Regions from separate parts of the Arthrobacter sp. D5-1 genome, predicted to be linked through region 2. Evidence: predicted binding sites of a transcription regulator. Region 2 holds the regulator's gene; each other region holds the start of a gene.
What was found. Region 2 encodes HrcA, which represses chaperone genes, less so after heat shock. Its sites were predicted from a motif close to TTNGCACTCGNNNNNNNCGAGTGCNAA; they were not measured.
Positions count from the first base shown of each region.

Region 1: groES (co-chaperone GroES) is a predicted target of HrcA. The motif match lies at 6,561-6,587, and genes of this name have one in related genera.
Region 3: AYX22_RS15290 (FmdB family zinc ribbon protein) is a predicted target of HrcA. The motif match lies at 5,964-5,990, and genes of this name have one in related genera.

Region 1 is NZ_CP014571.1:3,342,447-3,353,788, forward strand. Features, by position in the region: gene AYX22_RS15360 (DUF389 domain-containing protein) at 104-1,081, shown strand; gene AYX22_RS15365 (FAD-dependent oxidoreductase) at 994-2,124, opposite strand; gene AYX22_RS15370 (hypothetical protein) at 2,193-2,480, opposite strand; gene AYX22_RS15375 (LuxR C-terminal-related transcriptional regulator) at 2,612-4,237, opposite strand; gene groL (chaperonin GroEL) at 4,422-6,035, opposite strand; gene groES (co-chaperone GroES) at 6,122-6,418, opposite strand; gene AYX22_RS15390 (hypothetical protein) at 6,612-6,974, opposite strand; gene AYX22_RS15395 (class I SAM-dependent methyltransferase) at 7,042-8,271, shown strand; gene AYX22_RS15400 (shikimate 5-dehydrogenase) at 8,276-9,088, opposite strand; gene ykgO (type B 50S ribosomal protein L36) at 9,152-9,274, opposite strand; gene AYX22_RS15410 (GTP-binding protein) at 9,311-10,459, opposite strand; gene AYX22_RS15415 (glutamate--cysteine ligase) at 10,643-11,342, shown strand, end outside.
Region 2 is NZ_CP014571.1:2,587,965-2,597,545, reverse strand. Features, by position in the region: gene lepA (translation elongation factor 4) at 1-1,648, shown strand, start outside; gene hemW (radical SAM family heme chaperone HemW) at 1,649-2,878, shown strand; gene AYX22_RS11780 (DUF4870 domain-containing protein) at 2,909-3,322, opposite strand; gene AYX22_RS11775 (DUF3097 domain-containing protein) at 3,444-4,295, opposite strand; gene hrcA (heat-inducible transcriptional repressor HrcA) at 4,474-5,481, shown strand; gene dnaJ (molecular chaperone DnaJ) at 5,532-6,659, shown strand; gene AYX22_RS11760 (16S rRNA (uracil(1498)-N(3))-methyltransferase) at 6,662-7,426, shown strand; gene AYX22_RS11755 (GerMN domain-containing protein) at 7,487-8,359, opposite strand; gene AYX22_RS11750 (PhoH family protein) at 8,784-9,581, shown strand, end outside.
Region 3 is NZ_CP014571.1:3,315,317-3,326,658, forward strand. Features, by position in the region: gene AYX22_RS15250 (AarF/UbiB family protein) at 1-915, opposite strand, end outside; gene AYX22_RS15255 (PadR family transcriptional regulator) at 920-1,462, opposite strand; tRNA gene AYX22_RS15260 (tRNA-Ala) at 1,711-1,783, opposite strand; gene AYX22_RS15265 (NAD(P)H-binding protein) at 1,822-2,622, opposite strand; gene AYX22_RS15270 (hypothetical protein) at 2,629-3,510, opposite strand; gene AYX22_RS15275 (GNAT family protein) at 3,656-4,267, opposite strand; gene galU (UTP--glucose-1-phosphate uridylyltransferase GalU) at 4,275-5,180, opposite strand; gene AYX22_RS15285 (5-formyltetrahydrofolate cyclo-ligase) at 5,309-5,917, shown strand; gene AYX22_RS15290 (FmdB family zinc ribbon protein) at 6,054-6,317, shown strand; gene AYX22_RS15295 (RcpC/CpaB family pilus assembly protein) at 6,388-7,191, shown strand; gene AYX22_RS15300 (AAA family ATPase) at 7,218-11,342, opposite strand, start outside.

The DNA.
Region 1 (11,342 bases), 760 kb from region 2:
GCTATGCATTTTCCCAGTCCTGCCTGTGCGTGGCCTATGCCCGAATCACAGCCAAGCGCACGTGATGCAACTACGCTGGAGCCGGGTCGGAGGAAGGAAATCCATGATCGTGCAGCTGCGCCTTTGCGTGCCAACGGAGTTGTCCGAGGCCGTCGTGAAATGTTGCACCGATAACACCGGAGCCGCCGAGGTGGCCGTCCACAAAGATGCTTCTGTGGTGCCACCTGGCGACGTGATCACCGTTCAGCTGGCCCGGGAATCCGCGGAAGAACTGATCGAGCGGCTTCATGGGCTCAAGGTTCCGGACCTGGGCTCCATCTCCATATCGTCGCCGGACCTCGTCCTGTCCAAACGCGCTGACGACGCTGAGGCAGCCGCCCCCGGAGAATCGGCCGACGCCGTCATTTGGGACGAGGTTTCCAGGCAAACCGGCGAGGACTCGAAACTGACGTGGAGCTTCCTGGCATTCTTGGTCATAGCGGCCCAGTTGGCGGCGATCGGCATTGTGACCGATTCAACGATCGCGATTGTGGGCGCAATGGTGGTGGGACCCGAGTTCGGACCGCTCGCCGCGTTGGCCGTGGGGCTGGTGGAACGTAAGTGGCGATTGGTACGTGCATCGATGCTCGCACTGGGTGTCGGTTTTCCCCTCGCGATGCTGGTCACGGCCGTTGCAGCCTGGCTCTCAGTGCCCCTCGGATTGTTTCCCGAGGACGCACTGGATCGGGGATCAGCCGTGGAGTTCATCTACCATCCGGGTCCCTACTCGCTGATCGTGGCCGCACTCGCTGGAGCGGCGGGAATGCTGTCCATGATCAGCCACCGGTCCTCAGCTCTGGTGGGTGTGTTTATTTCCGTCACGACTGTTCCGGCTGCAGGATACGTCGCCGTTGCGTCGGTTCTGGGTGAATACAGCAAGGCGGCCGGATCAGCGATGCAGCTGGCACTCAACCTGGTGGGCATCGTGTCAGCTGCAGCTGCGGTCTTGGTATTCTACCGGCTTGTCGGCATGCGGGTCTCCTTGGCCCGGCGACCGTCGGGCTCCGGACGCCGCTCCGTTGCCAACCGGCGGGCCAGGTAGCGGGCGTCCCGACAGACTCCGGGAAGTGTTGCCGAGGCTGCCGCGAAGAGGAATTCCTGACCGATGAAGAACACGCCGGGAACGTCCTCGGCCACTCCCCTGCTTTGCCTCGGCTCTCCCTGTTCGTCAAAGACCGGCAGTTTCACCCACGAGTACTCCTCCTGATACCCCGTGCACCAAATAACGTTCGTGGCCTCCACCTTTGTCCCGTCTTCCAGGACCGGCAAGCCTTCCGAAACCCCCGCCAGCCTTGGAACCAGCTGCACACCCGCTGCGGCCAGGTCCTTGGTCTTGGTCCGGATCAGCGGCGCCGCCATGGATTTGAAGCCCGGGGCGGCCTTGCGTCCGATCGGCGTGTTGAGCGTTAGGACCCGGACGCCCAGGAATTTCACTATTGGCAGGGCGAAACGTGCTGCGGTACGGCCGTGCTTCATGGGCATTTCGCCGCTTGGCTTCCCTGCAAGAACGGTGGAATGCGACCCTGAAACGTCAAGGGCGATCTCCGCCCCCGAGTTTCCGAGACCTACCACCAGCACTGTTCCGTCCCTCAACTGCCCTGGGTTCTTGTAGGCCTGGGAATGCAGCTGGACTATGTCCGGATCAAGCTCTCCTGCGAAAGCGGGCCGTTTCGGAAGATGGTGTCCGCCGGTCGCAATCACCACGTTGCGCGTGCGCCAGAGCCGGTCCCCTGCCGCGACAACAAACCCCCCATCCTCGGAGCTGATTTCCTCCACATGGACATGGGACACGAAGGGGAGGTCAAAACGACGCACATACTCCTCCAGATAGTCAGCCAGTTGATCTTTGGTGGGAAAGGCAAGACGGTCTCCTGGGAAAGGCCAACCCGGAAGCCCGTCATATTTGGCGGGTGTGAACAGCTTGAGCGAGTCCCAGCGTTGACGCCAGGCATCCCCTGGCCTTCCGTGCTGATCCAGAATGAGGAAGTCACGGCCTTCCTTGGCCAACCAGTATGCGAGCGCGAGCCCGGCCTGGCCACCTCCCACGATGACGGTGTCTACCTCTTGAAGTTGGTTCGATGTCATGATGCGCTCCTTTCGTGTTGCAGTGGATCCTTTGTTGTTTGGTCCAATTTGTTGTTTGGTCCAACCGGTCAATGCACCTCATGCGGCCCGGCCTCGGGCGTCTTCCGGTACCGCAGGCACCACGCGAGCATCAGTGCGGATGCCACCACATAGAAGGCGTGCAGAAGCCATACAGGGCCGGCCGGAAGATCAAAGACATAGAACGAGTGCACGGCATTGGCGATGTTGGTCAGGGCAATGTTCCCCAGGCTGTAGGACGCCACATCCTTTGTTCGGACCGCCTTGAGAAGCATGGGCAGCATGCTGGCGGCGAAGAGCACGGTTGAAACGGTGCCGGCAAGCAGTGGAATGTTCATAGGGCCAAGCTATGAGCCCAGCCCCTCCCGTCGCGTCGGCAGAATGACGCATTAGATTCCACACGGTATGGGTATTTCTGCGCAGCAGGTGACAGAGGGTCCTGTGGAACGGTGCGGGAGGTGACGGGGGTTCAGTGGATCAGGCCATGCTCGAAGGCGTAGCCCGTGGCGGCGGTCCTGGACGGCACAGCAAGTTTGGACAGGATGTTGCTGACATGCCTGGCCACGGTCTTTTCGCTGAGATACAGCTCCCTGGCGATGGTACGGTTCGCGTGGCCACTGGCAACGAGCTGCAAGACTTCCAGCTCACGGCTGGTCAGCGGAAAACTGTTCTGACGTTTCTCGCCCGTGAGCTCCAAAACATGGGCCACTGCAGGCGCCGCTCCGAGATCGGCAAACTCATCTTTGGCAGCTTCAAACTCCATGGCAGCCGAGTCCGGATCTCCCAGCTGCGAGCAAGCACGCCCCGCCAGGACCCTGCAACTGGCCGCGCCGTACGGAGCCTCCAGGCTGTACCAAAGACGCCACGCCTTTCTCGCCACTGACAGGGAAGCGTGCGGTTTGCCCTCCGCAAGCAGCACAGTGGCTTCCGCCTGGCCAGCGAGCGCCTGCTCGAGGGGCATGCCGCCGCCTTCCGGGGACCCGAACTCGTCTGCGGCGGCCCGAGCCGCCTTGACGTCTCCGGCAGCAAGTTCGACGTCGACGACGGCCGGGAGGAGTCGACGGCGGTTGGCTGGGTCAGAAAGGGAAAGGGCACGGCGAAGCATGGACTGGGCTTGTGGTTCTTTGCCCTGCCCGGCCAGGACGAGTGCCAGCCCTGGCAGGGCCTCGAATCCGGTCTCAGCGGCCTTGGCATAAGCTGCCATGGCTTCATCGTCACGGCCGGTCAGGCGAAACAGCTCGCCCTGGAGGTACCACGCGCCCCAGACTGCTTCCGGGTCGCCATGGCGGGAACGGTCCTGGGCGATTCGGAGTGCGGCCGTGGCATCCTCCCAGGCACCGTGCAGGATGAACAGTTCGGCCCTGTGCGACTGGCACTGCCCGCTGAACATGACCATGTCCGGTTGCTGTCCGCACCACCGGGCAAGTGCAGCTGTCCACTCGTGGGCACGCTTGACGTCCAAGGTCAGGCGACAGCTTCCGATGACTGCGCAGTAGATAATGCCGGACGGAATGGGCGACACTTCGCCGGCGGTCACGGAAACCATGACGTCGTCCAGGAACTCCAGGCCCTCAGCGGGAAAACCCAACGCGATCCGTGCTGTACCTACGCCCAGCTGGCCCAAGGCCGTCAGGTCCCGGTCGTGGAAGCGCTGCCCCACAGCCAAGGCACGGCCAAAAAGCTCGTTGCCGGCTTCCGGGTTTCCCCCATACAGCGCGCCCAGCGCCGATGGGATCAAAAGGTAGCCCTCCGCTTCGGTGGGGTCATCCATCCCATCCACCAACTGCTTGGCCCTGGATAACCAGCCGGAACCACGTGCGGGTTCCCCGAGGTTCATAAGGTACAGGACCAGCCACGCAGCACAGCGGGCCGCTCCGGCAATGTCCCCCATGGTCACGTACTCGTCATGTGCCCGCGTCAGATAGGCCACACCTTCCGATTCCTTGCCCAGGAGCATGGCAACCGAGGCAACAAGCTCAATGTCCTGGGGAGGCAGGCCGCCTTCGGTATCCGCCCGGGCGAGGCAGTCCAAGGCATCGCTCCAGCGATGCTCGAAGAACGCCGAGCGTCCGAGATCCAAGGTTGTGGCCGGCATAGTCGTTACTCATCCCGCGACCGGGAACAGCCCGGTTGGCGCACCCAAGCCGCCGTATAAGCGTCAGGTTACTGCCGTCGTCGAACGCTCACAATAGCTGGAGAAGGCGTGCCTGCCGGCAGCCTCCAAGACGCACGAAGCCCCGGCCACGCGAACGTGACCGGGGCTCCAGTGAAACAGGCTGCTAGTGGCTGTGGCCTGCGTGTGCGTCTTCTTCCTCAGCCGGCTTCTCGGCAACCAGGGTCTCGGTGGTGAGAACCAGGGCAGCGATGGAAGCGGCGTTGCGGAGAGCCGAACGGGTGACCTTGACGGGGTCGATCACGCCAGCGGCGATCAGGTCCTCGTACTCGCCGGACTTGGCGTTGAAGCCGTGGTTGGCTTCCAGCTCGGACACCTTGGCAACAACAACGAAACCGTCGAAGCCGGCGTTCTGGGCGATCCAACGCAGCGGCTGGACCAAGGCGCGGCGGACGATGCCCACAGCAGCTGCTGCGTCACCTTCCAGTGCCTTGACGGCCGGGGACTCGTCCAGTGCCTTGAGGGCGTGGATGAGGGCGGAACCGCCACCGGAAACGATGCCTTCTTCGAGAGCTGCGCGCGTAGAGGACACAGCGTCCTCGATGCGGTGCTTCTTTTCCTTCAGCTCAACCTCGGTGGCAGCGCCAACCTTGATCACGCCGATGCCGCCGGCCAGCTTGGCCAGGCGTTCCTGCAGCTTTTCCTTGTCCCAGTCGGAGTCCGTCCGGGTGAGCTCAGCGCGCAGCTGGGCAACGCGGTCAGCCACGTCCTCAGCCGTGCCGGCGCCGTCAACGATGGTGGTGTTGTCCTTGGTCACCGTGATGCGGCGTGCGGTACCGAGTACCTCAAGGCCAACGGTGTCCAGGCTCAGGCCAAGGTCCGGGGAAACAACCTGGGCGCCCGTGAGCGTGGCGATGTCCTGGAGCATGGCCTTGCGGCGGTCGCCGAAGCCCGGAGCCTTGACGGCAACAACGTTGAGGGTGCCGCGGATGCGGTTGACGATCAGCGTCGAGAGGGCTTCGCCTTCGATGTCTTCGGCGATGATGAAGAGCGGCTTGTTGGCCTGCAGTGCCTTCTCCAACAGCGGCAGGAAGTCCTGCAGCGATGAGATCTTGCCCTGGTTGATCAGGATGAGGGCGTCCTCGAGGACGGCTTCCTGGCGCTCTGCGTCGGTGACGAAGTACGGGGACAGGTAGCCCTTGTCGAACTGCATGCCTTCGGTGAGGACCAGCTCGGTCTGGGTGGTGGAGGACTCTTCAATGGTGATGACACCGTCCTTGCCCACCTTGCCGAACGCTTCGGCGAGGAGCTCGCCGACTTCGTCGCTCTGCGCGGAGATGGCTGCGACGCTAGCGACCTGGGTGCCTTCAACTTCGCGGGCGTTCTCAAGGAGGCGGGCTGCGACGGCTTCAACGGAAACCTCGATGCCGCGCTTGATCTCGCCCGGAGCGGCGCCGGCGGCAACGTTGCGCAGACCCTCCTTGACCAAAGCCTGTGCCAGCACGGTGGCCGTGGTGGTGCCGTCGCCTGCGACGTCATTGGTCTTGGTGGCTACTTCCTTGGCCAGCTGGGCGCCAAGGTTTTCGTAGGGGTCGTCAAGCTCAACTTCACGCGCGATGGTGACGCCATCGTTGGTGATCGTGGGAGCGCCCCACTTCTTGTCCAGCACGACGTTGCGGCCGCGCGGGCCAAGCGTCACCTTGACAGTGTTGGCGAGCTTGTCGATACCGGCCTCAAGAGACCGGCGGGCAGCATCGTTAAAAGCAAGCTGCTTTGCCATGGTTGTGTCCTTTCAAGACAGAAAACCCGCACCGCTGACGGTCGGAAATGATTTCCAACGCGACGGCGGTGCGGGGCTCCGGGAAGTTACTTTACGACGATCGCAAGGACGTCGCGGGCGGACAGAACGAGGTACTCGTTGCCGCCGGTCTTGACTTCGGTTCCACCGTACTTGGAGTAGATGACGACGTCGCCAACAGCTACGTCAACCGGTACGCGGTTGCCGTTGTCATCGAAACGGCCGGGGCCGATTGCAACAACTTCGCCTTCCTGCGGCTTTTCCTGTGCGGAGTCCGGAATAACCAGGCCGGAAGCCGTGGTCTGCTCTGCTTCGAGCGGGCGAACAACAATACGATCCTCAAGAGGCTTAATCGAGACCGACACTCGGACTCTCCTTTTCATGAGCTGATTCATGGACTAAGAACTAGGGTGCCGGAGCGTACATCCGCCGTCGCGGTGCCGGAAGACGCTTGGCATTTATTAGCACCCTCCGGGGGAGAGTGCTAACTAGACTCTATGTAAATCGTTAGCACTCGGTCAAGGTGAGTGCCAGCATTTCGTCATGGGTGAACGCAGGTCACCGTCCCGTGAGGTCATCCAGGTCATAGTCCTGGCCGTCGTCATCCTCGTCCAGCGGGGCATTGCCGCGGTTCAGGTACAGGAGCACAGCGGCCGCAACAGCAACGACGCCGGAAATCACCAAGGTGATCATCCCACCGGTGCGGGCGCCGCTGTAGAGCTCGCGGATGTCCCGTGCTTCGTCGGTAGCATCATTGACGCTCTTGCCGGCGACGGAATAGGTGGCCGCGTTGAAGGAATCCAACGCGAAGATGATGATCAGCAAGCCGATGCAGACCACAGCGATCACGGCCCCCGCTATGAGGGCGGGTCGCGCGAACTTCATCATGGTGGAGGGTTGCGGGGCTGCGGTGTCTTCCATGAAAACAACCCTATCCGGCTGATTCGCCCGTCACGTTGTCAAGTGCCGCGCCGTTAGGCTTGATTCCATGCCTCACGCACCGCAGGAACAGATCGCCCCCTTGCTGACCACTGAAGGATGGGAACTCCTGGCCTCCTTGGGGCCCTACCGCGAGGCCGATGCTTTCAGCACCAACGCGGATCTCCGCAAAGCCGGCCACTCCGCCGAATTGGTGGCCGCAGTCCTGACGCAATCACGGTTGCGTACCCGAGCCGAGGCAAAGTTCGGCGAGTTCGCGCGGCAAATGCTGTTCACCCAGGCAGGCTTGGAGCAGGCCACACGGTTGAACGTCGCAGCCCGGCATGCCGAACGCTTCGCCAAGGCCGGCATTTCCCATGTGGCCGACCTCGGATGTGGCCTCGGCGCCGATTCCATGGCGATGGCGTCCATGGACATCTCAGTGACAGCCGTTGAAATGGATGAAACCACCGCTGCCTGCGCCACCATCAACCTCATCCCGTTCCCGCACGCCACCGTGGTGCACTCGGATGCCACGTCCGTGGAGCTGGACGGGATCGACGGCGTGTGGCTGGATCCTGCACGACGCACCACGTCCACGTCGGGGACCAAGCGGATTTGGGACCCTGAGGCTTTCTCTCCCCCCTTGTCCTTCGTGGAGAAGCTGGCAGCCACCGGACGTGCCATTGGCGTCAAAATGGGGCCCGGCATCCCCCATGATTCCGTACCCTCAGGCTGTGAGGCCCAATGGGTCTCGGTGGGCGGGGACGTCACCGAAGTGACCCTGTGGTTCAACGGCGTAGCCCGCCCCGGCGTGCGGCGGGCGGCCCTGGTCATCGGCAGCCAGGGCGCCGCTGAAATCACCAGCGGCGAAGACTTCGACGCAGGTCCCGCAGCCGCCGTCGGGCCTGTTGAAGGTTTCTTATACGAACCGGACGGCGCAGTCATCCGCGCAGGCCTGGTAGCCGACATCGCCGAAAGGCTGGGCGGGCACCTGGTGGATGAGCACATCGCCTACATCTGCGCGCCCGAACTGCACGACACTCCGTTTGCCCGGGCCTATAAGGTGCTTGAGGTGATGCCCTACAACGTCAAGGCCTTGAAGACGTGGGTAAAGGCCAACGGCATCACCGTGCTGGACATCAAGAAGCGCGGCACGGCCGTGACTCCCGAGGAGCTGCGCAAGCAATTGCTTCCCGCCAAACCATCAAAGGGCAAGGACGCAAAAACAGCCACCCTGGTCCTCACCAGGATCGGTGAGGAAAGAGTGGCTGTTGTGGTGGAGCCGGTGACCGGCTAGCACCTCATCGACGGGAGAACTCCGAGGCTTCGCGGACCTGCCCGGCACTGGGGCGCACACCCGTGTACAGCACAAATTGTTCTTCGGCCTGGATGGCGATGACCTCGGCACCGGTGATGACCTTCTTGCCGGAGTTCCTGGCGGCGGTGATGAGCGGCGTCTCAGAAGGCAGCGCTACGACGTCGAAGACCACCTGGGCAGCGGCGACCGTGGCGTCGTCGAAGGACTGCGCGGTCTCATCCGCACCCGCCATCCCCAGCGGGGTGACGTTGATGATCAGGTCCGCTGCTGAGCCGTTGACGTCGTCCTGCCACCTGAATCCGTAGAGATCCGCGAGTGCTCGTCCAGTGGTTTCATTGCGCGCCACGATAGTGACGGCGGTGAACCCTGCGTCCCGGAGCGCTGCGGCAACTGCTTTTGCCATGCCTCCGGCACCCCTGAGAAGGACAGTGTGGCTGCTGGGAACCTGGTGGTCCTTCAGGAGCCGGGCAATGGCGATGTAGTCCGTGTTGTAAGCAGTGAGGACGCCGTCGTTGTTCACGATGGTGTTCACCGAATCGATGGCTTTGGCTGAAGGGTCCATCACGTCAACCAGCGGGATCACGGCTTCCTTGTACGGCATGGACACCGCGGCACCCCGGATGGGGAGGCCGCGGATCCCCGCTACCGCGAGGGTGATGTCAGTGGGCGCGAATGCCTTGTAAACAAAGTTCAGGCCGAGCAGATCGTAGAGATAGTTGTGGAACCTGGTCCCGATATTGCTGGGCCGGGCCGCAAGCGAAATGCACAGGGACATGTCTTTGTTCAGGATTGGCATTCCCCCATTAAACGCCCTGTTGGTAGAGCCGTGTATTCATTGCACTATTTACCCTGCCGCGGGTTAGCCCTGGCGCGCCTTCATCCTGGGGTTGTTCTTGTTGATGACGAAGGTACGCCCCCGCCGGCGCACGATCTGGGCGCCGGGGATCTTCTTGAGGGCACGCAGTGAATTCCTGACCTTCATGGTGTTTCTCCTTTGATATGGGTGTGGGTCTTCGGTTTAGAGGGCGTCGCTGAGTTCCAGGGGGTCGTCCCAGACGCCGGAGTCCAGTGTCATTTCGGCCTCCGTCAGTTGGCAGCCATCCAGGAGCTCGCGGATTTCCGTGGGGTCGATGTCCTCTGAGCGTCCGGTGATGGCAAGGACGGTGCCGCGGTCGCCGTGGTGTGGGTGCCAGTCCAGGAACGCATCGACGTCGGCGCCGGCCTTAGCGTTTGCCTCGCCAGGGCCGGACCCTGCAGAGTCGGCCAGCCAGCTCCCGGTACTTTCGAGCCAGACCCTGGGGCCAATGCCCTGGACGGCGATCCGCCGCGTGGGCGCGGAGGCGATCCATAGGCGGCCGCGCAGCCAGTGCGTACCGATGGCCAGCTGTGGCAGGGCATCCCGGAAGCGTCCGGGGTGAAGGGGACGGCCCGCTTTGTGCAGCACGGTCCGGAAGGGACCAGGTGTTTCCCTCAGGGGCACACGCACGACGCCGGGCCGGTTACGTGCCGCTGCTTCAGCATCGTCGAAGCAACCCGGCCGGAATTCCCCGGCCGAGCCGACGGCATTGGCATGGGGCGCCAACTGGCCCAGCAGTTCCAAGCCGATCAGCCACGCCTCCGATCCTTCCCGCGGATCCCCGGTCAATACCGCTCCCAGACCCGGGGAAACCATCACGGTGTCCACCTGGCCGAACTCACCAATCAGGAATTCGCCACTGGTGCGCTCATCCTGGGGCATGGAGGTGAACCCGGATTCGAACAGGGTGTGTCGGTCCCAGATGTGGTCATCCAAATCCGCCGGGTCCATGGCCAGCACCGCATTGTCCATGACAGCCGGCTGGCTGAGTCCACGGCGAAGTTCTGCGACGGCCATGCCTGCGGCAACTCCCGGCGGGAGGCCCAGGACCACGTGGTCGAAGCCGCAGGCGGCGAGGCGTTCCGCCGTCGGGACTACGTCAAGCCGGACGGTGCAGCTGAGGCAACCATGCTCCAGGACCGTGGTTTCGCGTTCGAACAGCTGACCGCCCCGATAGACGCGTCGAAGGACCAACGAACCGTCCAGGAGATCGTGGAGGACAACCACGGAGTTCTCATGGGTTCGGCCGAGCCTTGCGGCGGCTGCCTCCCGGCATTGGCTGTCCAGGGAACTGACGACTGTGAGGTGCATGGCTCGAGTCTAATGCGAACAGTTCTCATTAGCAAATGACGGCATGCTGCGACGTCGGTTCCTGTCGATATCACCGGTGTTCCTGCTGCATTAGACTTGATCCGACCGCTGGCGGCCCCGCAGCGGGGAACCATGCCCGGCTGACACAACACAAGGCCGGAAAGTACAAATTGAGGGGACTACTTGCAGATTGATTTTGCGCCATCCAGGCAATCGACACTGGGTGTGGAATGGGAGTTGGCGCTCGTCAATGCACGTACCGGGGAACTGGTATCGGTGGCGAACGATGTCCTGAAAGGCGTCGCCGCCAACCACCCGGACCTCAATGAGGACGACGAACACCCCCACATCAAGCGCGAGCTGCTCCTCAACACCGTTGAACTTGTCACCGGCATTTGCGAGACCGTCAAGGACGCCAAAGAGGACCTTGGCCGTTCCCTCGCCGCGGTGCGCGAAGTCACCGATCCCATGGGCGTTGAAGTGTTCTGCGCAGGCAGCCACCCCTTCAGCCCTCCCCTGCTCCAGCCCGTCACGGACAAAGAGCGCTACGCCAAACTTATTGAGCGGACCCAATGGTGGGGACGCCAAATGGTCATCTACGGCGTCCACGTCCACGTAGGCATTGACCGCCGGGACAAAGTCCTCCCCATCCTCGACGGCCTGGTCAACTACTTCCCGCACTTCCAGGCATTGTCCGCCTCCAGCCCTTACTGGGCAGGGGAAGAAACCGGGTACGCCTCCCAGCGTGCCCTCATGTTCCAGCAACTCCCTACCGCCGGGTTGCCCTTCCAGTTCGAAACCTGGGAGGCGTACGAGTCCTACGTCCAGGACATGTTCACCACCGGAGTCATCGACTCAACGTCAGAGATCCGCTGGGACATCC
Region 2 (9,581 bases):
CAAGTCCCAGGCTGTTCGCATGCCGTGGGAACTTGATGGCAACAGCTATGCACTGAACATGATCGATACTCCCGGCCACGTCGACTTCACCTATGAGGTTTCCCGCTCGCTCGCCGCTTGCGAAGGCGCAGTGCTGCTGGTGGACGCGGCCCAGGGCATCGAGGCCCAAACCCTTGCCAACCTGTATCTGGCAATGGAGAACAACCTCACCATCATTCCTGTGCTGAACAAGATCGATCTTCCGGCTGCCCAGCCCGAGAAGTACGCGGCAGAGCTTGCCAACCTCATTGGCGGTGACCCCGAGGACGTCCTCAAGGTCTCCGGCAAAACCGGTGTGGGTGTTGAGGCGCTGTTGGACAAAATTGTCCGCGACCTTCCTGCTCCCGTTGGCGATCCCAATGCGCCGGCCCGCGCCATGATTTTCGACTCCGTCTATGACACGTACCGCGGTGTCGTGACGTACGTCCGCGTGGTGGACGGCATGCTCCACCCGCGCGAACGCATTCAGATGATGTCCACCCGGGCAACGCACGAGCTCCTGGAGATTGGTGTCAGCTCTCCGGAGCCCACGCCATCCAAGGGCCTGGGGGTCGGCGAGGTGGGATACCTGATCACCGGCGTGAAAGACGTCCGCCAGTCGAAGGTTGGCGATACTGTCACCAACCTGGCCAAGCCTGCCTCGGAGTCGCTCAGCGGCTACGCCGACGCCAAACCGATGGTCTTCTCAGGTCTCTACCCGCTGGACGGAACGGACTACCCTGTCCTCCGCGACGCCCTCGAAAAACTGATGCTTAACGACGCCGCACTGGTTTACGAACCCGAGACGTCGGCAGCACTGGGCTTCGGTTTCCGCGTCGGGTTCCTCGGTTTGCTGCACCTGGAAATTACCCGTGAGCGCCTTGAACGTGAGTACAACCTGGACCTCATCTCCACTGCTCCCAACGTGGAATACGAGGTGACACTGGAGGACAAGAAGGTCATCCATGTCACCAACCCCAGCGAGTACCCCACGGGCAAGATCTCCGAAGTTCGCGAGCCTATGGTTTCCGCCACCATCCTGGCTCCGAACGAGTTTGTTGGTTCCATCATGGAACTCTGCCAAAGCCGCCGCGGCCAAATGCGCGGCATGGATTACCTGTCCGAGGACCGAGTGGAACTCCGCTACTGGATTCCGCTGGCCGAGATTGTGTTCGACTTCTTCGACCTCCTGAAGTCCAAAACCCGTGGTTACGCCTCGCTGGACTGGAAAGCCGACGGCGAGCAGGTTGCAGACCTCGTCAAGGTGGACATCCTGCTGCAGGGCGAACAAGTGGATGCCTTCAGTGCCATCACCCACCGCGACAAGGCCTACGCCTACGGTGTCATGATGACCGGCAAGCTCCGTGAGCTCATCCCGAGGCAGCAATTCGAGGTGCCCATCCAGGCGGCCATCGGATCGCGAATCATCGCCCGTGAGAGCATCCGGGCCATCCGCAAGGACGTTCTTGCCAAGTGCTACGGCGGTGACATCACCCGTAAGCGCAAACTGCTGGAAAAGCAGAAGGAAGGCAAGAGGCGCATGAAGATGGTGGGTCGCGTGGAGGTTCCCCAGGAAGCATTCATCGCAGCACTGACCACCGACGAGTCCAAGGACAAGGCCAAGAAGTAGATGCCCAGCGTCCTACCTTTGGGCGATCCGGCGCCTGCGGACGGAGTACTTCCCCCGCAGGTGCTGGATGGCGTCGAGCACCGCAACTTCGGGCTCTACGTCCATATCCCGTTTTGCGCCGTTCGCTGCGGCTACTGTGACTTCAATACCTATACGGCCACCGAGCTTGGCGGCGGGGCCTCCCAGGATGCCTACGCCACAACCGCGGTGTCCGAACTCGACTTCGCGGCTCTGGCACTGGAGGCCTCAGGGCTGCCCCGGCGGCGCATGAGCACAGTCTTCTTTGGAGGCGGTACGCCCACGCTCCTCCCCGCGGAAGACCTTGCACGAATCCTGCGGGCCGCCGTCGACCATTGGGGGCTTGAGCCCGGTGCCGAGGTAACCACCGAAGCCAATCCGGATTCCGTAACCCCTGAGTCCCTGAAGGTGCTGGCCGATGCCGGATTCACCAGGGTTTCGTTTGGCATGCAGTCGGCTGTGCCGCACGTGTTGAAGGTCCTTGACCGGACCCATACCCCCAGTCGTGTGCCGCTCGTGGTCCAGTGGGCCCGTGAGGCCGGACTCGCGGTGAGCCTGGACCTTATTTACGGTACGCCGGGGGAGTCCATGGCGGACTGGCGGTTGTCCCTTGAAACAGCACTGTCCTACGAGCCTGACCACATCAGCGCCTACGCATTGATCGTGGAGGACGGCACCAAGTTGGCGGCCCAGATCCGCCGCGGCGAAGTGCCCGGAATTGACGACGACGATCATGCAGCCAAATACGAGTTGGCTGATTCGTTGATCTCCGCAGCTGGTTTGAACTGGTACGAGGTCAGCAACTGGTCCCGGACACCCGATCAAGCGTGCCGGCACAATCTGGCCTACTGGCGCGGCGATGACTGGTGGGGCATCGGCCCCGGTGCGCACTCCCACGTAGGAGGTGTCCGGTGGTGGAACGTTAAGCACCCCACAGCGTACGCAGGACGGTTGGGTGCGGGAAGCTCACCGGCGGCAGGCCGGGAGACCCTCGACGCCGAAACCCGGGAAGTCGAACGCATCATGCTGGAAGCACGGCTCGGTACAGGGCTTGAAGTAGATGCCTTGGACGCGGTTGGCCGCCATGCAATGGCAGGGCTGATCGCCGACGAGCTGGTTGATCCCGTGCAAGCGTTCAAAGGCCGGTTGACCCTTACGCTGAAGGGCCGGCTGCTGGCTGACGCCGTAGTCCGGAGGATTCTCCCCGACTAACCCCCAGCCGCTTGAATGGCTGGGGGAGGGCTACTTGACCCAGCGCAGGTTGAGCTTGTAACGGTGCGGCTGGCCGTGGTTGACGCGGATTCCGGCTGAGACGGAGAAGCATGTCAGGGCTACCCAGATGCCAGTGGCGATCACAGCAAAGATGTTGCCTACTACCGGCAACAGCACCAGGATGTTGGCCAGAACCGCAGCGATGGTGGGAGGCAGCGTGAAGTTCAACGCCTCCTTGGATTCCTGTGCCGTGAACGGTCCGCGGTCACGGAAGATCAAGTAGATCAGGAGAGATGGCAGGCATCCGAGAATACCGCCAAAGTGTGCCAAGGTAGCCCACTGCCTGTCCTCGCTGGCGGTCAGTGGCAGCGCATTTGCAGGCGCGCCATGGTACTGGGGCTGGCCTGCGGCGCTGCCCGGTTCTTCAGGAGCGTTCTCTGCCACGGTGTGTTCCCTTTGCTGTAAAGATAGTGCGGTGTTGCTGTCCCAGAATACCGGCCCCGGCAGGCTTCCCGGGACAAGCGCCACGATGACACGTCAGTTGCTGCTGCTTTGAGGCCAAAGGTCAGGGAACTGTGAGGAAATCGATGACTTCCTCCACGCGGCCCAGCAGCGAGGCCTCAAGGTCGGCGTAGCTGCGAACCGCTCCAAGAAGACGTTGCCAGCCCAGTCCTATATCCTCAGCGGTCTCGTGAGGCCACCCGAAGGCGGTGAGAATCCCGGTCTTCCAGTCGGTGCCGCGGGGTACGGACGGCCAGGCCTCAATTCCCAGAACTTTGGGCCTGATGGCCTGCCAGACATCGATGTAGGGATGGCCGACAATCAGGACGTTTCCTGCGGCGCCGGGCACAGTCATGGCGTCAGCTGCGATGCGGGACTCTTTGGAGCCGGCCACGAGGTGGTCCACCAGGATGCCGAGGCGCCGGCCGGGCCCGGGGTTAAAGGCGGAGATTGCCGACTTGAGGTCATCGACTCCGTGCAGGGGCTCCACCACAATGCCCTCGACGCGAAGATCGTCGCCCCAAACTTTCTCTACGAGTTCGGCGTCGTGTTTTCCCTCCACCCAAATGCGGCTGGCTTTGGCCACCTGGGCGCGTTGTCCTTCAACCTTCACCGAACCCGACGCCGTGCGACCGGCCTGAACGGGCGGCGTCGATTGTCGGGGGGCCGGGGGCATCAAGCGGATGGGCTGCCCCTCGAGCAGGAAGCCAAATCCGAGCTGGAACGACTTCGTCTTCCCCCGCCTGTCCTCGAGGGACACGATGTGCATGCCGCCGGTCTTCTCCACCCGGGTGACTTCGCCCACCCAGCCTGATTGGACATCTTCGAGGACCATCCCGCGTTGTACAGCTACCTCCGGCAGTTGCCGTTTGGCGGGAGCTGACAGATCCTGCGGACCCCACGTGTCGAAAGCCAAGGAGTTCCTACCTTTTGTGCTGGGTTGAATTGTTCAGTGTTGGTTTGTGCTGGCTTGGGAAAGGAAAGTTCAATGCTAGCAACGGGTTGGCTCATACTAGACTGGTTAGCACTTGGGCATGTTGAGTGCTAAGTGGACCCGGTCTCAGAGACCACGGCAGTCGTCAGGAGGTGGAGCAATGAGTGAGCCACGCAAATTGGAAGTGCTGCGTGCCATCGTTGAAGATTACGTGCATTCACGGGAGCCTGTTGGATCGAAGGCCCTTGTTGAACGGCACCATCTTGGAGTTTCAAGCGCCACCATCCGTAACGACATGGCCGTTCTGGAAGAAGAAGGCCTCATTGCAGCGCCCCACACCAGTGCCGGTCGCATTCCCACCGACAAGGGCTACCGCCTTTTCGTCGATCGCATCTCCCAAGTCAAGCCCCTTTCGGCCGCAGAGCGGAGGGCCATCCACTCGCTGCTTGAAGGCCCTGATGATGTAGACGACATCCTGGAGCGCACGGTAAGGCTCCTGTCCCAACTGACCAACCAGGTCGCCGTCGTGCAGTATCCGCACTCCAACCGCGCCTTGGTACGGCATGTTGAGTTCGTCCTGTTGGCACCACAACAAGTGTTGGTGGTGCTGATTGCCGATACCGGCAGCGTCAGCCAGAAGGTCATCGACGCTGGTTCGGACGTGGGCGACGACGCTTTGATGCGATTGAGATCCCGCTTCCTGGGCAGCATCGCAGGGACGCAACTGGCCCTGTTGCCGCAGGTGCTTCCGTCGGTGATTGCCCTGTGTCCGCCGGAGCTCCGGGGGCTGGCCCAGACGTTGGCCAACGGACTGCAGGCCTTGAGCGACAACAGCCGCGAAGAACGCATCCTGATGGCCGGTACGGCCAACCTCGCCAGGTCCAACGTGGACTTCCCCTTGAGCATCGGTCCGGTGCTGGAAGCCCTTGAGGAACAAGTTGTCATGCTTCGGTTGTTGTCAGACATGGGGGATGACCCCAGGGGCGTCACCGTGAGTATCGGCCGGGAGAAACCCTACGACGGATTGGCTGAGGCTTCCGTTGTGGCCACCGGATACGGTTCCGGTGCCAAGGTGGGGATCCTGGGCCCAACCCGCATGGATTACCCCACTACCATGGCCGCAGTCCGGGCCGTGGCCCGTTACCTTTCACGCATTCTTGGCGGCTGAACGCCGTCCCGAAGAAACATCCGCAGTACAACAAGGAAGAGATACCGACTTTGAGCAGCCACTATGACGTTTTGGGAGTCTCGCCGGAAGCCACCGGGGAAGAGATCAAAAAGGCGTACCGCAAGTTGGCGCGGAAACTCCACCCGGACGTAAACCCAGGTGAGGATGTCGCGGAGCAGTTTAAGGCCGTGACCCATGCTTATGAGGTGCTGTCCGATCCCCAGAAGCGCCGCGTCTACGACGCCACCGGCAATGAGAATGGAACGGACAACGGGTTTGGCGGCGGATATTCCGGCCAGGGCTTCGCGTTCCAGGACATCTTCGATACGTTCTTTGGTGGCGGCGGCGGTCACGGCGGGCCGGCCTCCCGTGTCCGACGCGGCCAGGACGCACTTATCAGTGTCCGCATTGACCTGAAGGACGCCGTTTTCGGCGTCAACAAGAAGCTCGAAGTGGACACGGCCGTGACCTGCCCCACCTGTGACGGCAGCTGCTGCCGACCGGGCACCCACCCGGAACGTTGTGACATCTGTGGCGGCAGCGGCCAGGTCCAGCGCGCTGTCCGGTCCATCCTTGGCCAGGTCATGACCGCTGCCCCCTGCGGTTCCTGCGAGGGCTTCGGAACGGTCATCAAAGACCCCTGCAATGAGTGCAACGGCCAAGGCCGCATCCGCAGTCGCCGTTCCCTGACCATCAAGGTTCCTGCCGGTGTTGCCACCGGTACGCGCATCCAGTTGTCCGGCCAAGGCGAAGCAGGACCCGCAGGCGGCCCGTCCGGCGACCTCTACGTGGAGATCCGCGTCAACAACGATTCCATGTTCATGCGCGAAGGCGACGACCTCCATGCCACCCTCAGCGTGCCCATGACGGCCGCAGCGCTGGGTACGGAGTTGCAGTTGGATACTTTCGACGGCGCACAGGACATTGATGTGAAGGCCGGAACCCAGTCAGGGGAGATCATCACCCTTCGGGGCCTGGGCGTCACGCACCTGCGTGGTTATGGCCGTGGCGACCTCAAGGTACACCTCCACGTTGAAACGCCGAGCAAGCTGGATCCTGCGCAGGAAGAATTGCTGCAGCAGCTCGCCAAGCTTCGCGGGGAGCAGTTCACTGAAGGAAAGCTTGTGGCCAGCGGCGGAATGTTCGCCAAGCTTCGGGACAAGCTCGGTAACCTGTAGCGGTGAGCAACCCCGTTTTCTTCACGTCGGCCGGCAGCCTCAGCGATGTCATACCCGGCGGCACGTTCGTGCTGGAAGGTCCAGAGGCACGGCACGCGGTTACGGTCAAGCGACTTGGTGTGGGAGAGCCCGTTGACATAGCCGATGGTGCCGGCGCGCGGTTGACCGGCACGGTCGCCGCGGCCGGGCCCGCCGGCCTCGTCGTCACTGCCTCCGACATGGCCTTTGAAGAACAGCCGGACGTCCGGCTGGTACTGGTCCAGGCCCTGGCCAAGGGCGATCGCGACGAACTTGCCATCGAAACGGCCACGGAGCTCGGAATCGACGCTGTGCTCCCGTGGCAGTCAGAGCGTTCCATTGTTCGATGGAAAGGCGATCGCGCAGCAAAGGCCCATGCGAAGTGGGAATCAGTGGTTGCTGCCGCCTCCAAGCAGGCCCGGCGGGCATGGATCCCCGAGGTGCGGACCATGGTGGACACCGGGTCCCTGGCGAAAGCCGTTGCCCAGTCTGACCTTGCCATCATCCTGCATGAAGACGCCAAGAATCCTTTGCGGACCATTCTTGAAGAGCTGGCGGCAACCAAGGCCACCTCACCCCGCGAGGTGCTGTTGATAGTGGGGCCCGAGGGTGGGATCTCGCCCCGCGAAGTGACGCGGCTCAGTGATGCCGGCGCCGTGACGGCTCTCTTGGGGCATCATGTCTTGAGGTCGTCGACGGCGGGACCTGCCGCCGTCGTGCTTGCGAGCGACATCCTGGGCCGCTGGTAGCGCTGCAGCCGGGCGGCCTTGGTCCGCTTCCGGCTCCGGGCAGCTACCGACCGTGAACAGCTACCCGACCCTGAACAGCCGCGTGTCGGTGCTTGTCGCGATGATGTCTCCGGCGCTGTCCACCTGGGAAACACGTACCTCATACTGGCCGGCCTTCAATGTCGCGCCAAAAGTGAACAACCCATACTGCCCGGGTTCGCCGGTGGCTTGCGTTTGGCCCGTGAGAAGGCTGGTCTTTTCGCCCTTGCCATTGTCCTGCAGTACCTGCCAGGCGATGGGCTTGGAGCTGTCAGTGCTCCGCCCGTTGAACTTGACCAGTCCTGTGGGCAGGGTGGTCTCTTCCTGCGGATCGATGATCCAGAGCGGGGCAACCAAGGAGGCGTCGCGGGTCATCGGCTCACCCAGCTGCACTTGCCCGAACGCCATGTAGTCCTTGTGGCCATCAACCAGGATGACCACTTGGATCTGCTGGCCTGAATTGATGAGCCCTGAAGACGAAGCTGCGGCCGTTGCCGTGTAGACGAGTTGCTGCACTGCACGCTGCGCCATGCCGGCATCCAGGTTTGAGTTGAAAGCATCGCGGGAAATATCGACTGTAATGACGTTTTTGCCGGAAATGGACGTGGCCAGGTTGGCGGGTTCCTGCCAGGGAGTGAAGAAGTCATGATCCAACGGCTTTTCCGCCATCATGATTTTCAGGGCGGTGGTTACAGGATTTCCGTCGCCGGAGATGTCCCGGAACTCGCGGTAAAGGTAGACCTCTTCCTTGCTCCGCCCGATCCAGTAGACCGGGATCTTGGTGGAGGCCTGGGTGGTTTCCAGCGGGGCGTTGCTGGCCGGGGCTTCCTGGACGGTCAGCGGCGGCGGGGTGGAGGTGGCTTGGGTGCCGCCACCGTTGGCGATGCAACCGGTCAGCAGGAGGACAGCGAGCATCGCCGGCACGGCAACAGCGGACTTGGTCCGCTTGTTCGCGCCATGATCGTTGCTGGCTGTTTTCTTGATGGGTTTCCTGTCCTGCCCTGCATGGTTTGGCAGCCATTTGTCGGCTGGGGTGCGGGGTCGTGTTTTCACCCGCAATGCCAGCTTGGCACATCGTCGACGGCGGTCGGCCGGGTTTCCGGGGGAGGGCGCCAACTGAAACATGATTGATACCGGCTTGATGCCGAGTTGAGACAAAATGTCCGCATCAGCCCCAGGGTGCCGAATGAGGCTGCCGGGGGAGGTTCATCGCGGGCGGGCTGGCGTAGGATTGGAGACATTCCGGCATCAATGCGGGCAACGAAAGTCCGCAGAGAATGTCGAATCGATGGCGTTATTACAGACCAACCGGAGGAGAAAAGGCCCGCGGGCCAGCACTATGAGTGAATCTTTGAACGGGCGGCTCAGGACCGGAAACGGCAACCAGCCGCCCAACGAGTTCCCGCACACATTACCGGGCACACGCACGGAAGTCGTCACCTTCGACAACTCCGACCAGATGGTTCACTCGCTGGGCAGCCATGACGAAGCCCTGAGGTACATCGAGGAACAATTCCAGGATGTCAGCTTCCATGTCCGCGGCAACGAGCTCTCCATGACCGGCCCCTCCACCGTCATTCCCCGCGTCATGCGCCTCCTGGAGGAAGTCCGTGGGCTTGTGGCGAAAGGGACCGTGGTGAGCCCGGACATCCTTCAGCAGCTGGTGTCCCTGTTGAGGGCCCAGTCGGTGCAGAACCCGGCTGATGTGCTGACCCACAACATCCTTTCCAGCCGCGGCAAGACCATCCGTCCAAAGACACTGAATCAGAAGAACTACGTGGATGCCATCGACGCAAACACGGTGATTTTTGGTATCGGTCCAGCTGGCACGGGCAAGACGTACCTGGCCATGGCCAAGGCCGTGCAGGCGTTGCAGATGAAGGAAGTCAGCAGGATAATCCTGACGCGGCCTGCGGTGGAGGCGGGGGAGCGGCTCGGTTTCCTGCCAGGTACATTGAGCGACAAGATCGATCCGTACCTGCGCCCGCTGTATGACGCCCTCCACGACATGATGGATCCGGAATCCATCCCACGGTTGATGGCTGCAGGCACCATTGAGGTGGCACCGTTGGCGTACATGCGCGGACGTACGCTCAATGACGCCTTCATCATTCTTGATGAAGCGCAGAACACCACA
Region 3 (11,342 bases), 730 kb from region 2:
ATGGGGATCGGCGTGGAAGAAACCCTTGGTGAACAACTGGTCAAACATCACCGAGGCGAAGACCGGTGCCACTTCGGTGGGGTCTATGCCGGCCAGGCGAAGCGAGTCCGCGTCCGTAATCTTGATGGCCGTGACATCTTCGAGGGTGAGCACGCGGCGGGTGGTCCGCTCCCACACCACCGCCGGAACGGTCACCCGAGCGTCATCGGCGAAGTCAGCAGCAAACCGCTCTGAATTGGCCGCTTCATTCAAGTAGTCGATTTCCTCGAGGCTGGTCTGCGCGAATTCCTTGATCAGCGCAGGAACGTCTGCACGGTTCGAAACGAGGCGGATGCGGCTGAGCCAGCCTCCCACTTTCCGCAAGGCAGCGAGGTCGACGTCTACTATTTCGGCGATGCCAGGCCGCTGCACCTTGAACACGACACTGCTGAGACCTGTGTCCTCGGCGTTACCGGAGAGCAGTTTCGCCCGGTGTGCTTGTCCCAGTGAAGCTGCCGCGATGGGAGTCTCCTCGACCGAAGCAAACACTGCCTCCAGGGAAGCCCCAAGTTCGGCCTCAGCCAAGGCCCGGATGGCGTGAAAAGGGACAGGTGGAACTTCGTCCTGCAGCCCCTCCAGCTCCGAGGTAATTTCCGGCGGGAGCACATCGAGCCGGGACGACATGAACTGGCCCACCTTGATCATCAGCCCGCCGAGCTCCACCGCGAGGCCATGAAAACGCCGGGCGAAGCGCCGCATTCTGTTGGCCCGGTTCCGTTCAGTCAGCCTGCGCAGGCCCACTCTGGGCAGGAACAGCTCGAACCACCAGGTCACCGCCAAATGCCATGCGGCGAATCGCAGGATTCGACGATAACGGGCACGGGGGTTCCCAGCTCCCCTCAGGGAATCAGCCCGTTCGCGCCGAATCGACGTCACCCCTTCAGTCCTGGGCGAGGATCGAGTACAGGCGGCGGCGTGCCTCCTCAAGCACCGTTACAGCCTCCTGCACTTGCTTGGGTGTCCCGGTACGGCCGACCTGCGCCGCAGCCTGCGCCAGGTCCACACCGGCCTTGGGCAGTGCAGCGAAACCCGGGCTCGATGACGTTCCCAGGGAATCCCATGGCGCTGACGTTTCGGAACCAGCCACGTCCTCCCGGCCCGCTTCGGTCAGGGAGTAGATTTTGCGCCCGTTGGACTCCTCGGCACTGACGAAACCTTCGTCCGCCAACAGCTGCAGGGTGGGATAGACGGAGCCGGCACTCGGCTTCCAACTACCGCCGCTGCGCTCTTCGATTTCATGAATGATCTGGTAGCCGTGCATGGGACGCTCAGCAAGCAGGGCAAGGATCGCCGATCGCAGCTCGCCCCGGCCCGCACGGGTTCCGGAACGCTTTTCGAACCGGGAACGGAACTCCTCAACGGCTTGCCACATGCCGTCCAGGTTGTTGCCCATGAATCCGTTTGCAGGGAATGAATTGTGCATCAAGCTCACCTCAATCAGTCGCGAACGATACTAAACGATAGTTAACGATATACCTTCACGCGGCTTAGGAACAACGGAGGGATGGCCGGTTCATGCTGGCGGGTATGGCTGCGCTGACTAACCATGGAAAGGAGATGAGGTGTTTGGCCATCGAGTTCCTTCGAGGCACACGAGTAGTTGGTACTCGTCTTTGCTTGTGCTTGAAAGATCCACTACTTGCCGGGCACGATAGCTGGCGGGCTGAATTGTGGAGCTAAGGAGATTCGAACTCCTGACCTCTTCGATGCGAACGAAGCGCTCTACCAACTGAGCTATAGCCCCCTGGGCCAGACCGTAACCGTCCGGCCAGTGTCCCTAGGCTACAAACTTTCGCGGCGCTTTTCCAACCACGACACGAACGTCTCCACGCCATCCTTTTGCCCGGGGATCAGGTTGTTGCCGGATCGCAGGAATGCACCCATCGCCCCAGGCAACGGCACCTCCACAATCGTTCCCCGCGCGCCGGTAACCGCCTTCCACGACTCCGCCATCTGCCGCATGGTGAGCACTTCCGGACCACCCACCGTACGCAGGCGGTGACGTTCAGGAGAGGCGCTCTCCATGGCAGCGTCCAGCAGTGCCCGTGCAACGTCAACTGGCGAGATGGTCTGGAATCTTGTGCGCTTGAAGACAGGAATGAGGCGCACCTTGGCCCCGGCAGCGAAGATCATTGCCACCAAGCCGTGAAACTGTGTTGCGCGAACCACCACGGTCTCAAGCGGAGATGCAGAGTACTTCCGCTCTTTCCCAACCTTGGAGACGTAATACGAATAACTGCTGAGGTCGCAGTTAATGATGGACAACGCCACCGCCCTGCCGACCCCGGCACGGTGAGCCGAGGCAAGAAGGCGGGCACCGCCGTCGGCGAATTCTCGTTGGGCTTTGCCGAACTGAGCTTCAAGGCAGTCAATCACGACGTCGACGCCCTCCAGTGCGGCCGCCAGCCCTTCTCCTGTGGTGACGTCGCCCGCAACGTAGGTGGCGCCGTCGTGATGCTTCTCCGAGCCGGGAGGCGGCACGTGGCGTGACAAAGAGGTCACCTCATGACCCGCATCCAGAGCAAGCCGGACAACCTCGCGACCTACCTGGCCGGTACCGCCTGCTACGCAGATACTGGCCATGCGTGGCTAGGCGCGGCGGCGCTGCAGGACGTCGTCCAGGTTACTGAGCGCGCTCTGCCCCTTGGCGGAGACGGCAGCAGATGCCTCGGCCTGCTCAGCACCTTGCTTCAGGACGGGCTTGCCCACGGGTTTGGGAGCCTCAGGGAGGTCCAGCGGCTCGGGGGCCGGCCTTGAAGCCTTGGCGGCTTCAACATACGTGGGCTTGGGAACTGCAACAGGCTCCCAGCTGGCACCTTTGGAATCGGTTGCTTGCGCTGATGTGTCTCCTGCGGCAACGGCAACCGCCAAAGCAGCCTGGCGAAGCTCAACAGCGGACAAGCGCGCAGCTTCACGGCTGGTGGCTTCGGCGTCGAAAACCGTGGTTTCCTTCGCTTCCACTGCTGGTTCCTTGGGCAAGTAGCGTGCGGGCGTCGGGATGGGCGCTGCCTGCGCCGCACGGCGTGCCCGGCGTTCGCGAAGATCCCTGAGAGCGAGCTTCCGCAAGGTGACGACGGCGAGCACCGCACCGATGAAGGACACCAGCGGCAACCAGAATGACCCGACGCCAAAGGTGAGGAGGATGCCCGAAACGGCCGCCGTCACCAGCAAGGCAAGGCCTGCCAAGGCCAAAGTGAGCCGGGCATAGCGGATGGTGAATGGAGTGGTGGGCGCTTTCCGCACGGACGACTCAGCCGCGCGGGATTCCTGGGGCGACGCCGGTGCTTTGCTGTGCATGGTCTCCATCGGTTTCTCCTGCTGAGGTGCCAAAGTCAGTACCACCCCTGCCTGCGGTTCGTCTGGTTCGTCGTCGATTGCCCCTGCTGGAACAGCGGCCGTTTGGACTTGTTGGCGCCTGTTCCGGAGAACGTAGGGCGCCACCCAGACCATCCACAGCGCAACTGTGACCACGAGTATCACTGAGCTGCTGAGAGGGAAGTCCACATTCAAAACCGTAGAAGCAAATCACCGGGCGCGGCGGCATTGCGGCCGGTGTGTCGTCGTCGAGTCCTCAAATGACTGGATATACGGACAAAATGGCCTATGACCTGCCCATTTATCCTCTGAGCCACCGACGCAGCAGACCCTCAGGAACCTCGTCCGATGTCAGGGCAAAGGACCGGTGGTCAGCCCATTCGCCGTTGATGTGCAGGTACCGTTCCCGATACCCCTCATCCCGGAATCCAAGCTTCTCCACCACCCTCAGGCTGGGGGCGTTTTCGGGCCTGATATTGATCTCCATGCGGTGAAGGCCCAACACCTTGAAGCAGTGGTCCGTTGCCATGGCCACCGCCGTCGGAGCAATACCGTGCCCGGCCCGCTCCTTATCCACCCAGTACCCCAACGTAGCCATCATGGCCGATCCCCAAATGATGGAGGAAACGGTCAACTGCCCGACGATGAGCGGCTCACGGAATCCAGGGGTCCGCTCGACAATGAGGAAAGGCAATGCCGTGGACTGTCGGGCTTGGTTGTTCAGCGAGGCCACCATCTGCCGATAACTGGGCAGGCGCCCACCCGGTGCCGGGTTGGACGCCTCCCAGGGAGCAAGCCATTCGCTGTTCCGCGAACGGACTTCAGACCACTCCCGCTTGTCGCGGTATCGGATGGGGCGAAGAAGCAGGTCTCCGCTTTCCAGCGTCACCGGCCAGATCGCAGAACCGTACATCCTGAGGTTACTTGGGAAGCGAAGCAGTGAAGGTCGGCAGCCACTCACGCAGTTCAGGACCGAGGTCCTCGCGTTCGCAGGCCAACTCGATGCAGGCCTTGAGGTAGCTGAGTTTGTCACCGGTATCGTAGCGACGGCCCCGGAAAACAACGCCGTACACGCCGTAGCCTTCACCTTCGCCGGCTGCCAGCACCTCGAGGGCGTCGGTCAGCTGGATCTCGCCACCACGGCCCGGCTCGGTCTTTTCGAGAACATCGAACACTGCCGGATGCAGCACGTAGCGCCCGATCACGGCAAGGTTGGACGGCGCTTCTTCCGGAGAAGGCTTTTCCACCAGCTGCTTAATGCGGACGTAGCCGTCTTCACCGATCTCCTCGACGTCGGCGCAACCATAGGCACTGATCTTGGAGGGCTCCACCTCGATCAGGGCAACCACGGAACCGCCGGTCTTTTGCTGGACGGCGATCATGTCGCTCAGGAGGTTATCCCGGGCATCGATCAGGTCATCGCCGAGGAGTACGGCAAAAGGCTCGTGCCCGACGTGCTGCTTCGCACGAAGGACAGCGTGGCCCAGGCCGTTGGGGTCGCCTTGGCGGACGTAGTGGATGTCACCGAGGTTGGTGGCGGATTGGATGGCCTCAAGCTTGGCGGTATCGCCCTTTTCGGCCAGCGTCGCTTCCAGCGCCGGCACACGGTCGAAATGATCCTCCAGGGCGCGCTTGCTGCGCCCAGTGATCATCAGGACGTCGTGCAGGCCAACCTTGACCGCTTCTTCGACGACGTACTGGATGGCTGGCTTGTCAACCACGGGCAGCATTTCCTTCGGCATCGCCTTTGTTGCAGGCAGGAAACGGGTACCAAGACCCGCTGCGGGGATGACGGCCTTACGGACAGCATTGTTATCGAGAGTCACCGGACTAATGTAACGGAAGGAATACATCATCGGCTAAACCCTCGCCGCGCCGGGACAACATTTCTGTGGACTGAACCGCAGCTTTTGTCGCCGGACCGGCATCAGACGAACCTCACGATCGGACATCCATGGCATCGAAGGAAGACATCCGCAGCAGCCGCCGCCTCCAAAGGCGCGCCCTCTCCCCCGAACAGATCGCTGCTGCCGGTGCGTCGATCGCGCAGCATGGAACGGAATGGGCGGCTGCAGCTTCCTCCGGCACGGCGGCCACTTTTGCCGTCTATGTAGGTGTCGCGTTTGAGCCACCCACCATGCCGCTCATCCATTCCCTGCACGAGGCCGGACACAGGATCCTCCTTCCCGTGTGCGAGCCCGGCCGGCAGCTGAGCTGGGTCTATTGGACCCCGTCGACAGTTTTCGTCCGTTCCTCCTACGCCCCTATCGACGAACCTGAGGGCGAACGCATGGAAAGCCAGGTGGTGGCAGGCGCGGCGGGGATCTTCATGCCAGCCACGGCAGTGGACAGGGATGGCAACCGGATCGGCCAGGGCGGCGGTTACTACGACCGGCTCCTCCATGGGCTCGACGATTCCGGCCAGCGGCCGCCCACCATTGCGGTGGTGTACGACGCCGACCTGTTGCCTTCAGGTTCGATTCCCGCCGAAGCATTCGACCGCCCCGTGCGGGAAGTGCTGACTCCCTCCGGGGTGGTCCATCTCGACGAGAGAGCCCCGTGAGGTCCCGCACATCCACTGGCGCATGCACTGTAGACCGATGATAGAATTGGCACTCAGGCCCTGCGACTGCTAATGCGAAGCGAAATCTCCGCCGTTGCTGCACAGGACCTGACCTTTGTCCTGAAGGAGGAACTCAGTGCCCACATACGCATACGCCTGCAAAGACTGTGACCATGCCTTTGACATCGTCCAGTCCTTCTCTGACAGCTCCCTGACGGAGTGCCCCGAGTGCAAGGGCGCCCTTCGCAAGAAGTTCAACAGCGTCGGTGTCGTCTTCAAGGGCTCTGGTTTCTACCGGACTGATTCCCGTGATGCCAAGGGCAGCACTGTTTCAGCCGCACCCGCCGCCGCGCCGTCCGCTCCCGCAGCCGCCCCGGCACCGGCAGCTGCAGCAAGCTAACTTCCCCACTTTTCCACATAGCGCTTCAGGCCGCTGTTATCCGGCCTGTCCGGCTGGCTAACGTGGCGGCATGCCACAACAGTCTCGAAGCGCCCTCCTTGCCCGCGCCCGGCGTTCAGCGTCGCCTGCCGGCCCTTGGCCCCCGGACCCGTTTGGTGCGGGAGGGCAGTCGTCCCGGCCCCGCAAAAATGCCACAAGCTTTCACCGGCAGCTGAATTATTCAGCCCGCCAAGGCAGAAGGCAAAGGATCGGCTCCTGGATCGCCCGCAACCGCCGTCTCACTGTTGCCCTCCTGCTGTGCCTGGCCGCCGGCATCGCCGTCCAACAGCTGACTCCGGCTTCGGAGCTGCGAATCAGTGTCATGGTGGCCGCCCGTGACCTCCCCACGGGAACCACTCTCACAGAAGCCGATTTCACCCGGGTGGGAGTGCCCCAGGACCTCGCCGTCACCGGAGCCCTCTCAGATGGCGGGGACCTCACAGGCAGACAGTTGGCCGCTCCCTTGAGCCGGGGGCAGATCCCCACTGAGTCCAGCCTCCTGGGTCCCGGGCTTCTCACTGGATCACCCGTGGGCACCGCAGCCGTTCCCCTGCGGATGGCCGACCCGTCGTCCATCCAGCTCCTCTCCCCCGGCCAGTTGGTCACGGTGGTCCTCACGGCAGCCGGATCCTATGACGAATCCAGGGAAACACAAGTACTCGCCGGTCCCGTCCCCGTGCTCTGGACCTCAGCCCACGGGGGCAAGGCAGGCGAATGGCTGGGCACCAGCGACACCGAAGGCTTGGTGGTGGTTGCTGCGGATCCACAGCAAGCAGAAAAGCTTGCCGGCGCATCAACGCACGGCAAGCTTTTCTTTGTTTTGGTCAACCCGTGATGGGTGGTTCAGATGGCGGTGGACGGTTAGCCCCAGTGCGGCGGCTTTTGTTCCTTAAGCCACTGCTCATGGTCGTAACCGGACTCATCGCCCCAGCGCCGGGGATCGTCTTCCGCTGCTTTGGTGGGCAGAATGCCACTCACGCCTGGTTTGGCTGCGGCGGCCGTGGCGTCCGCAGTTTCTTCAGTGGTGTCGGCGCCTGGCGCGGAGGATTCGGTCTCGGATCCGCCTTCAGGACCAGTTGCTTCTTCCATCAGTGGTACTTCTTTCCCGTTCTCTGCTTCGCTGTCTGCATCATCGGCAGCGTCGTCAATCTGGTCTGGTGCCTGCCGTGCCGGACTTGGAGCGAACGTTTGCTGCCCCTTGTCCACACTCAATTGTTCAACGTCCATGTCCAGGAAGCCATGCTCAGGCGACGTCGACCGCGGAATGTGATTCTCCAGCCCAAGGTAGGATCCGATGCGATCCGCGCAGGACGAAGGATCAGTGAAGACCTCAATGGTCCACAGGGACATGTAGCGCCATCCCATGCGCTCCAGCAGCTGCGGACGCAGCCGGCTGCGTTCCCGGACGCTCATCCGCCGGTAGCGTTCAGTGCCATCGGATTCGATCGCGACAGGTGTGGGGATTTCTGCTCCCTCCCGGCCGATCGTGTGGACGGGATCCGCCGCAGCTGCGATGTCCAGAACGCCATCGTAGAGATGCCAGACCCGGGCTCCCCGGGCCCGCAGGCGTTCTCCAAGGTCAGCAACCAAGGGATCCTCACCGAGCGCCTGCTCACTGGCAACAGCACGGGACGCGGGTGTACCGAGGTTGCTGTTTCCCGAGAGTTCCCGGTCCAGCAGCTCGTAGAAGTCCACTGCACCATGAGCCAGCCGATCGAGGTCAAGGTCCTCGGGACGGAAGCAGCTCAGGACGTGCATGGAACGCCGTGCGCGGGTCATGGCCAAAGCGAAACGGTTCCGGCCACCCTCGGCGGACAGCGGACCGAACGAATGGAGTGCCCGGCCATGTGGTGTGCGGCCGTAGCCAAGCGAGAAGATCACGTGGTCCCGTACCAGGCCTTGGGCCCGCTCCAGATCCACCACACGGAAGGACTCGGGACCGGCGCCAAAGAACGTGGACAGCAGGGGGTGGTTGGGCAGTTGAAGCCTGATGGCCTCGCCGATGCGGGCAGCATGGCGCAAGCTGGCAGTTACCACCGCCAGGGACGTGCGGGGACGCAGCCTTGCGTGTTCGAACACAAGGTCCACCACGCGATTGACCTCGGCAGTGACGGACTCGACGCCCTCATGGTCTGCACCCGGAAGCCCGGTGCCATCGGGGATGTACTCCACCAGGATGGAACGGTCCAGTCCCGTGACAGAGTTGCCGTCGGGCAGGCGGCGCAGGCCACCGTCGTAGTAATTCTTGCTCAGCTGAAGGATCAGGTCCTCGTCTACGGCGCGGTAGACCCAGTTCAGTTGCCAGGTCGGAAGGACCCTGGCCAGCGCCTTGAAGGCGCTGTCAACATTCTCGTGGCTGGCAACACCGGCTACAGGCGGTTCCACAGCAACGCTGAAGGTCCGTGCATGCGCAATCTTCGCATCACCGAAGGCCACCACCTGCTTCGCCCGGGCGATGGCAGGAAGTACGGCCTGCAGCGAGGTGGATTCGGCGTCGATGACCACCACGGCGTCAAACTTTTGCTCGGCCGGGAGGACACCAGTCAAGAGGTAGGGGCTGACAGACCAAACGGGCACCAGGAGTGGCACAAGCTCAGGCGCCTGGGCGCTCAGCGCCGGCAAAGTAACCCGGCCATCCTTCAGCAAGGCTCGCAGCAGTTCCGCCTGCCGGGGGTGCTCAAGCAGGCCTTGGCGCCATTTCTGTGCCAACTGCCAGCGGAGACGGGCAGCACCACTGGCGATGTGGGCCTGGTCAGCAAGCCGGTATTCGGCTTCCAGGCGGCGCAGCGAATCGCCATCGGACATCGCAAGGTAGTCGTCGCCGCTGATCATGGCTTCCAAAGCGGATTGCCACCAGGCCAGATCCAATTCGGCGGCCACGGAGCCGGCAGGAACCTCGCGGGCAGCCAGGTCGGACAGCAACTCACCAAGGCCGTGCTCGCGCATTTCCTCGATCAGGAGGGTGCGTTCGGGAAGTGTCTCCAGTGTTGCCGTGTCAGCAACAAGCCGTTCCAGCCGCTCCATCAGTTCCAAGTACGGTGTCCCGTGCAGGGAGCCACCAGCGCTGGTGTGCTTGAGGGCAGCACCGAGGCGGTGCAGCTCGCCATCCAACTCCCGGTACAGCGCACCAAGATCGGCGAGCCCGGAGGGCACTGCCGGGTGGCGCTGGGTGGTGGCGTATCCGGCCCACAGAGCCCGCTGCTCCTGAACCAGGACGAGGGAGCTGTGAAGGTCGGCGATGTGGACTCCGGGCCGCACATATTCCTTGGCTACCCGGCGCAGGCGGGAACGCTGCATGGAAGGCATCTCCAAGTTGCGCTCACGGCGCCACGCGGAACTGGCAGTCGCGGAAATGAGGTCGTGCACCGGCCGGTCAAAGATGTCCGGGGTGAACTTATCCAGGCTCTCCCGGACGGCGATGAGCAGTTCGAGCTGCGCACCCCACTCGGTGAAGGTGTCCCCCAGCCGGATTTCAGCGTGATCGGACACCTGCTTCATCCGGTCCCGCAGGACGGGAAGCTTCTCCTCGGCCAGACGGGCGAGGTGTTGGGCTTCCTCGGTCTCCTTGCGCGTCACCAGTCGCGCTCCATACCAAGGGCTGGAAGTGGACGCCCTGCTGAAGCTGCCAAGCTCCGCTGCCCGGCGCAGGCGGCCGGCCAGTTCTTCACGGTCCTTGATGTTGTCCAGGACGCTGCGCTTCAGTCGGACCGTGGTGGAAGGCGCGGGATGGATGGACGTCAGTTCTGCCAGCGACTGCATGGCCTGGTACGGCGAGCAACCCCACCGCTCACGGACGTTGTGCAGCGAGGCTACATGGTCCATTAAGGCGTGGCGGTGTCCGGTGAGCGTCTGGTGCAAGTTGCCCAGTTGAGGCTCAAGCGCTTTTTCGTTGCGCATGATGGCGCGGACCAGCTGGCCTTTGAGCTGCTGCGGCGTGGTCCCGTTACCCGGGCGGAACAGCATGGAGTCGAGGCCGAGCGATTCCAAGTGGGCGGAAAGTCCCGCCAGGCTGGACTGCCTGTCCCCAACCACCAGTACGGATTTGCCTTCGCTGACCAGCGCACCGATCGCGTTGATGGCCGTTTGCGTCTGTCCGCTTCCCGGCGGGGTGCTCACTACCAGGGAATCTCCGGCCCGGACGGCATCCACCACGTACTGCTGGTCCGTGTCGGCGTCCAGCAGGAGGAGCTCATCTGCCGGATCTCGCAGGTCAAGGCTCGGGAACCGGCCCGCCTTAATGGGCTCAGGCTCAATGTCACCACCGTTTGCCGCAACAGCAAGCGCTGCCACGGTGGGGTTGTTCATGTTGATCCAGGGATCATCAAGGTTTCCCGAGAGGTCAGCCAGGGTGGTGACCAGCAAGTTGAAATCCACCTCGGCGCCGTGAATCGGCTGGACGAGTGTGGCCAGGCGGTCAAGTACCGGCTGGGGATCGAACCGGGCCGTGTTGTAGGCCATGCGCGCCACGGCGTTGACGTCAAAGACTATGCCGTGGACTGACTTGAGGTGGCGCACCAGGGCAGGGTTCATGCGTGCCTGCTCGGTGAGCTGGAGTTCAAAGTCGTCTTCACCCGGCCTGATGGTCAGGATGATGGAAGCGAGCATCACAGGGGCCGACACACGCTGCGGTTTTCCGCCCACGGCAGAGGTCCACACCACGGTGCCCGCAGACAAATATCCGGCTTCAATGCCGCGATCATTGCTCAGCTCAAAGATCTTGGACCTGATGTTGCGGGCGGCACGGGCCGCCACCAAGTATTGCTGCCGGTCCCGGATCAACGTGGACAGACGGGTTCTGCGACCTGCCAGCAACTGCGCCAACCCCGAGGGGTGTGCGTTGCTCAAATCGATGGCGCCTTCGGGCGTCTTGACGAAACGCAGCATCGTGTCCGCCCCGGTGACGGGTTTAAGACCAGACAGCCATTTGCGGAGCTCTTCGGAGCCCTCTTCCTGGCCTTGACCTAATGACACAACTTCTGCCTTCTT